Pseudosulfitobacter pseudonitzschiae: one gene and its partner. The protein of the gene in region 1 interacts with the protein of each later gene in a pairwise test. Links are inferred from orthologs where the notes say so. Each region holds a gene or a part of one and is shown on either strand. Other genes may lie near its edges. The genes, in order: SULPSESMR1_RS01920 and SULPSESMR1_RS06575.

What was found.
Region 2: the proteins of SULPSESMR1_RS01920 (region 1) and SULPSESMR1_RS06575 interact in binary tests that used the Escherichia coli proteins (3 or more experiments, as listed by UniProt). The link is inferred for Pseudosulfitobacter pseudonitzschiae from one-to-one orthologs.

What each region holds. Positions count from the first base shown.
Region 1 is NZ_CP022415.1:421,298-425,182, reverse strand. What follows is about bases 9-3,575. They hold SULPSESMR1_RS01920 (2-oxoglutarate dehydrogenase E1 component), read left to right. Parts: upstream 9-408; coding sequence 409-3,375; downstream 3,376-3,575. Other genes in these bases: odhB (2-oxoglutarate dehydrogenase complex dihydrolipoyllysine-residue succinyltransferase), read left to right, coding at 3,372-3,575; SULPSESMR1_RS01925 (DUF805 domain-containing protein), read left to right, coding at 9-409. In the rest of the region: more of SULPSESMR1_RS01925, read left to right, coding at 1-8; more of odhB, read left to right, coding at 3,576-3,885. UniProt on the Escherichia coli protein: E1 component of the 2-oxoglutarate dehydrogenase (OGDH) complex which catalyzes the decarboxylation of 2-oxoglutarate, the first step in the conversion of 2-oxoglutarate to succinyl-CoA and CO(2).
Region 2 is NZ_CP022415.1:1,364,734-1,367,958, reverse strand. The notes cover bases 108-3,014. They hold SULPSESMR1_RS06575 (ABC-F family ATP-binding cassette domain-containing protein), read left to right. Parts: upstream 108-590; coding sequence 591-2,438; downstream 2,439-3,014. Other genes in these bases: SULPSESMR1_RS06570 (MarC family protein), read left to right, coding at 2,521-3,014; ndk (nucleoside-diphosphate kinase), read right to left, coding at 108-459. Also shown: more of ndk, read right to left, coding at 37-107; more of SULPSESMR1_RS06570, read left to right, coding at 3,015-3,147; SULPSESMR1_RS06565 (retropepsin-like aspartic protease family protein), read left to right, coding at 3,174-3,225. UniProt on the Escherichia coli protein: Genetic data indicate it may be involved in ribosome assembly or function.

The DNA of each region.
Region 1 (3,885 bases):
GCCTGTGTTGTATGCGTCGCAAGTCGATTGGCTGGAGGTGCATCCTTGGCATGGCATGGCGAAACTTGCGGTATTGTTTGTCACTGCCCTTCCCTTTCTTCTGGCAACCTCTCGCCGTCTCAATGACGCGGGGTTTGACGGCGCACAGGCTTTTTATCCCTTTGCCCCCTTTGTGATCCTCTGGCTCGGCTATCAGGTCTTCCTGTGGGCCGGGTTCGCAATCGGGTTGGTGGGTGGCGGCCTTATCGCTCTGCTTTTGTGGTTCGTTGCCGCACTTATCCTGATCCCACTCCACCTCATTATGCTCTTCGTAACTTTGATGACGACAGCCACCGTTCTTGGCCAAACGCTCGTCGCATCCGAACCCAGCACCAACGCACACGGTCCCAACCTTCGTGAGGTACTTTAATGACCGACCACCCCGCCAACGACCAGTTCCACTCCTCGTCCTTCATGCAGGGGCACAACGCGGAATACCTTGAACAGATGTATGCGCGCTATGCCAACAACCCCGGCGCTGTGGACGAAGCATGGCAGGCCTTTTTCAAAGAGATGGGTGACGACGATACCAACGTCAAAGCCGAGGCCGCAGGCCCAAGCTGGGCACGCGCCGACTGGCCGCCCGTGCCCGGTGATGACCTGACCCAAGCCCTGACCGGTGAATGGGCCGCCCCCGCCGAGGTCAAAGGGGCGGGCGACAAGATCAAGGCCAAGGCCGAAGACAAAGGCGTCGAGTTGAGCGACGAGATGGTCAAACGTGCCGTGCTGGACAGCATCCGCGCGTTGATGATCATCCGCGCCTACCGCATCCGCGGACATCTGGTCGCCGATCTGGATCCTCTGGGTATGCGCGACAAGACCCCGCACCCCGAGCTTGACCCAAAATCCTACGGCTTTACCGATGCCGACATGGATCGACCGATCTTCATCGACAATGTGTTAGGCTTGGAAATCGCCACGATGCGCCAGATCATGGACATCGTGAACCGCACCTATTGCGGCACCTTTGCCCTGCAATACATGCACATTTCCAACCCCGACGAATCCGCCTGGCTGAAAGAGCGGATCGAAGGGTTGGGCAAGGAAATCCAGTTCACCCGCGAGGGCCGCAAGGCAATCCTGAACAAAATGGTCGAGGCCGAAGGCTTTGAAAAGTTCCTTCATGTGAAATACATGGGCACCAAACGCTTTGGTCTGGATGGCGGCGAAAGCCTGATCCCTGCAATGGAGCAGGTCATCAAGCGCGGCGGCGCCTTGGGCGTCAAGGAAATCGTGATCGGCATGCCGCACCGCGGCCGTCTGTCGGTTCTGGCCAATGTAATGCAAAAACCCTACCGCGCGATCTTCAACGAATTTCAGGGGGGCAGCTTCAAGCCCGAAGACGTCGATGGATCCGGCGATGTAAAATACCACCTTGGTGCCTCGTCTGACCGCCAGTTCGATGACAACACCGTCCATCTGTCGCTGACGGCAAACCCCTCGCACCTCGAGGCGGTGAACCCCGTCGTCCTGGGCAAGGCCCGCGCCAAACAGGACCAGTGGGGCAGTGCGGACCGCACTTGTGTCATGCCGATCCTGCTGCACGGCGATGCGGCCTTTGCGGGTCAGGGCGTCGTGGCTGAATGTTTCGCCCTGTCCGGCCTGCGCGGTCACCGCACCGGTGGCACCATGCACATCGTGGTGAACAATCAGATCGGTTTTACCACAGCGCCGCACTTCTCGCGCTCGTCGCCCTATCCCACCGACAATGCACTGGTGGTCGAGGCGCCGATCTTCCACGTCAACGGGGACGACCCCGAGGCCGTGGTCCACGCTGCAAAAGTGGCCACCGAATTCCGCCAAAAGTTCCACAAAGACGTCGTTATCGACATCTTCTGCTACCGCCGCTTTGGTCATAACGAGGGCGACGAGCCCATGTTCACCAATCCGGTGATGTATAAAAAAATCAAAAAGCAAAAAACCACGCTGACGCTCTATACCGACCGCCTGGTCAAAGACGGCCTGATCCCCGAAGGCGAGATCGAGGACATGAAGGCAGCATTTCAGGCCAAGATGAACGAAGAGTTCGAGGCAGGGAAAGAATACCGCCCGAACAAGGCCGACTGGCTGGATGGCAAGTGGTCGCATCTGGATAAGATGAAGCAAAAAAGATACCAGCGCGGCAAAACGGCAATCAAACCCGAAACTTTGGCCGACGTCGGCAAGGGGCTGACCACCGCACCCGAAGGTGTTGCGCTGCACAAGACGGTTGAACGTCTGCTGGACGCCAAAAAAGCCATGTTCGAAAATGGCGCCGGCTTCGACTGGGCCACAGCCGAGGCGATCGCGTTCGGTTCGCTGCTGACCGAAGGATTCCCTGTGCGTCTTTCCGGACAGGACAGTGCGCGCGGAACGTTCAGCCAGCGCCACTCGGCCCTGATCAACCAGGACAATGATGATCGCTACTATCCGCTGAACAACATCCGCGAAGGTCAGGCCCAGTACGAGGTCATCGACTCGATGCTGTCCGAATACGCGGTGCTGGGGTTCGAGTACGGCTATTCGATGGCAGAACCCAATGCCCTGACCCTGTGGGAAGCACAGTTTGGCGACTTTGCCAATGGCGCACAGATCATGTTTGACCAGTTCATCAGCTCGGGCGAAAGCAAATGGCTGCGGATGTCGGGCCTGACGGTACTGCTGCCGCACGGCTTCGAGGGTCAAGGCCCGGAACACTCCAGCGCGCGTCTGGAACGGTTCCTGCAAATGTGCGGTCAGGACAACTGGATCGTGGCCAACTGCACCACGCCTGCCAACTACTTCCACATCCTGCGCCGCCAGATCCACCGCGACTTCCGCAAGCCGCTGATCCTGATGACGCCAAAATCGCTGCTGCGTCACAAGCTGGCCGTCAGCAAGGCAGACGAGTTCACCACCGGATCGTCCTTTCACCGTGTGCTGTGGGATGACGCCCAGCACGGCAATTCCGAAACCACGATGGCCGACGATGACAAGATCAAGCGCGTGGTAATGTGTTCCGGCAAGGTTTATTACGATCTGCTGGAAGAACGCGACGCCCGTGGCATCGACGACATCTATCTGCTGCGCTTCGAGCAATTCTACCCCTTCCCCGCGCAATCCGCGGTGAAAGAGTTGGAACGCTTCAAGAATGCCGAAATGATCTGGTGTCAGGAAGAACCGAAAAACCAAGGCGCATGGACCTTTATCGAGCCGAACATCGAATGGGTTCTGAGCCGGATCAAGGCCAAACATCTGCGCCCCGAATATGTCGGGCGTGCCACGTCGGCATCGCCTGCGACAGGTCTGGCCAGCCAGCACAAAGCACAACAAGCCGCACTCGTTGACGAGGCGCTGACCATCAAAGGATCGAAATAATGACTGATGTCCGTGTGCCCACCTTGGGCGAATCCGTGACCGAAGCCACCGTTGCCACATGGTTCAAGAAACCCGGTGACGCAGTGGCCGTCGACGAAATGCTGTGCGAACTGGAAACAGACAAAGTCACCGTCGAAGTACCCAGCCCCGTTGCAGGCACAATGGGTGAAATCGTAGCCGCTGAAGGTGAAACCGTGGGCGTCGATGCCCTGCTGGCCACCATCTCGGAAGGTGGCAAAGCCGAAGCAGACGCATCCAAGGAAGACAAGCCCAAGGCCGAAGCCCCGGACGACGCGCCTGCTGCTGACACATCGTCAGGCGGTGACAGCGTTGATGTGATGGTGCCCACATTGGGCGAAAGCGTCACCGAGGCGACCGTCAGCACCTGGTTCAAACAGGTTGGCGACACCGTCAGTCAGGACGAAATGCTGTGCGAGCTGGAAACCGATAAGGTCAGCGTTGAAGTGCCCGCGCCCGCAGGTGGCGTGCTGTCGGAAATCACTGCGCCCG
Region 2 (3,225 bases), 940 kb from region 1 along the record:
CACAACATCAAGGCCGAAGCCCTGTGATGCAGTGGCTTAGCCCACCAGTTCCAGACCCGAGAAGAAATACGCGATTTCCACGGCGGCTGTTTCCGGTGCGTCCGACCCGTGAACCGAGTTTTCGCCAACGCTTTCAGCGAATTCGGCGCGGATGGTGCCGGCGGCTGCGTCTGCGGGGTTGGTGGCGCCCATGACTTCGCGGTTTTTCGCGATGGCACCTTCGCCTTCCAGAACCTGTGCGACGATCGGCGCGGACGCCATGAATTCGCACAGCTCGTCATAAAAAGGACGCTCGGCGTGGACTTTGTAGAACTCGCCCGCTTGCGCCTTGGTCAGGTGAATGCGTTTTTGTGCAACGATGCGCAGGCCAGCTTCTTCGAACTTGGCGTTGATCGCGCCCGTCAGGTTGCGGCGTGTTGCGTCGGGTTTGATGATCGAGAATGTGCGTTCAAGGCCCATGATAGTGCTCCAGATGTTCGGGCACCACACCTGCGGCCCCCGTGAATTGAAATCGCGGCTCCGATAGCATGGGGCTTGACGCTTGAAAAGCGGCGATTGACGCCGCCGCTGCGTTGCGGCACACCGCGCCTATGTTGCGCATATCAGATATATCCTATTCCATCGCGGGCCGTCCTTTGTTCGAAGGTGCCTCCGCTGTCATCCCCGACGGTCACAAAGTGGGCCTGATCGGTGCCAACGGCACGGGCAAGACCACGCTGTTCAAGCTGATCCGCCGCGAGCTGGTCCTTGAGGGCGGAAGCATATCGCTTCCCTCCAAGGCGCGCATCGGCGGTGTGGCCCAAGAGGTGCCTGCCTCGTCGACCTCGCTGCTGGATACGGTTCTGGCCGCCGACACCGAGCGGGCCGAACTGATGGCCGACGACAGCACCGACCCCGCCCGCATCGCCGAAATCCAGACCCGTCTGGCCGACATCGACGCATGGTCCGCCGAGGCGCGTGCTGCAACCATCCTCAAGGGCTTGGGATTTGACGATGCCGAACAGTTGAAACCCTGTTCCGATTTCTCGGGCGGCTGGCGGATGCGCGTGGCGCTGGCTGCTGTGCTGTTTTCTCAGCCCGATCTTTTGCTGTTGGACGAACCGACCAACTATCTCGACCTTGAAGGGGCGCTGTGGCTAGAGGCCTATCTGGCCAAATACCCACACACTGTCATCATCATCAGTCACGACCGTGGCCTGTTGAACCGTGCGGTGGGTGCGATCCTGCATCTGGAAGAACGCCAGCTGACCTATTATTCCGGCCCCTATGACCAGTTCGCCCGCCAGCGCGCCGAACGCCGTGCGGTGCAGGCGGCGATGGCCAAAAAGCAACAGGCTCGCCGCGACCACATGCAAAGCTTTGTGGACCGGTTCAAGGCCAAGGCGTCGAAGGCCAAACAGGCGCAATCGCGTCTGAAGATGATCGAAAAGATGGACATGATATCGGCCCCCGAAGATGCGGCCAAACGTGTGTTCACCTTCCCCGAGCCGGAAGAGCTTTCGCCGCCCATCATCAACATCGAAGGCGGCACCACGGGTTATGGCGACACCATCGTGTTGTCGAAACTGAACCTGCGCATTGATCAGGACGACCGTATTGCGCTGCTGGGCAAGAACGGTCAGGGCAAATCGACCCTGTCGAAACTGCTGTCCGACCGTCTGCCGTTAATGTCAGGCAAGGCGACCCGTTCGACCAAGCTGCGCATCGGTTACTTTGCCCAGCATCAGGTCGACGAGTTGCACATTGACGAAACGCCCCTGCAACACCTGCAAACCATGCGCCCCGGTGTGATGCAGTCGAAACTGCGCGCCACTTTGGCGGGTTTCGGTCTTGGTCCTGATCAGGCCGACACCGCCGTGGGCCGCCTTTCGGGTGGGCAAAAGGCGCGACTGTCGCTGCTGCTGGCCACCATCGACGCGCCGCACCTGCTGATTTTGGATGAGCCGACCAACCACCTTGATATCGAATCCCGCGAGGCGCTGGTCGAGGCGCTGACTGCCTATACCGGTGCCGTGATCCTTGTCAGCCACGACATGCACCTGCTCGGCCTCGTTGCCGATCGTCTGTGGCTGGTGTCGGATGGCACCGTGCGCCCCTATGAAGAAGACCTTGAAGCCTATCGCAAGATGCTGCTTTCGGCTGAAAAACCGGTCAAACCCGCCAAGCTCGAAGCGCCCAAGCCCAAGCGCGCCAGCCGCGAAAAGGTATTGGAACTGCGCGCCGAAGCCCGCAAATCCGAAGCCCGCGTGGACAAGTTGAACGAGATGCGCGACAAATTGGCCAAGAAGCTGGCCGATCCTGCGCTTTATGAAGACACCAAATCAGGCGAGGCGGAAGTCTGGCAGAAGAAATACGCCGAAGTGATGAACGCGCTGGACCGCGCCGAAGCCATGTGGATGGCGTCGCTGGAAAAGCTGGAGAGTGCCGAAACCGTCTGATCCATGTCGTGGTTCAGAACATCACGGGGAAGGCGCTGCAGCGTCGGGGGCATCGCCCAAGCCCCCTCATCCGGAGCCCGATATGATCGACACCGCCTTTCTGATCACCGCCTTTGTCACCATGTTCGTGGTGATCGACCCGCTTGGCATGGCGCCGCTGTTCGTGGCGTTGACCCAAGGCATGACCAGACAGCGCCGCCGCGCCATCGCGGTGCGATCATGTACAACCGGATTTCTGGTGCTGCTGGCCTTTGCCGCTTTTGGCGAGAAACTGCTTGGTTTCGTTGGTATTTCCATGCCTGCCTTCCGTGTGGCGGGTGGTATTTTGCTGTTCATCACTGCCCTTGACATGCTGTTTGAACGTCGCACCAAGCGGCGTGAGGATACGTCGGAAGATCATGGCGATGATCCGTCCATCTTTCCGCTGGCGATCCCGCTGATCGCAGGCCCCGGTGCCATTGCTTCGGTGATCCTGCTGACTGGCCAGCAACCGGGCATTGCCGGATTGGGCATTGTGGCGGCCATCACGTTGGCCGTGCTGCTGGTGGTCCTGATGCTGTTTCTGGCCTCTGGCCTGCTGGAACGCGCCCTTGGCAAAACCGGCATCACCGTGGTCACACGCCTTTTGGGCATGTTGCTGGCGGCCCTGTCGGTGCAGTTCGTTCTGGACGGGCTGCGCGCGTTCAGTTTTTACGAAGGTCTTGGCTAGGCTGCGATCCTGCCTATATTTGCTCTATGGATACGTTTGACACGGGCCGCCTGATCTATCTGGTACTGCTTTTGCTGA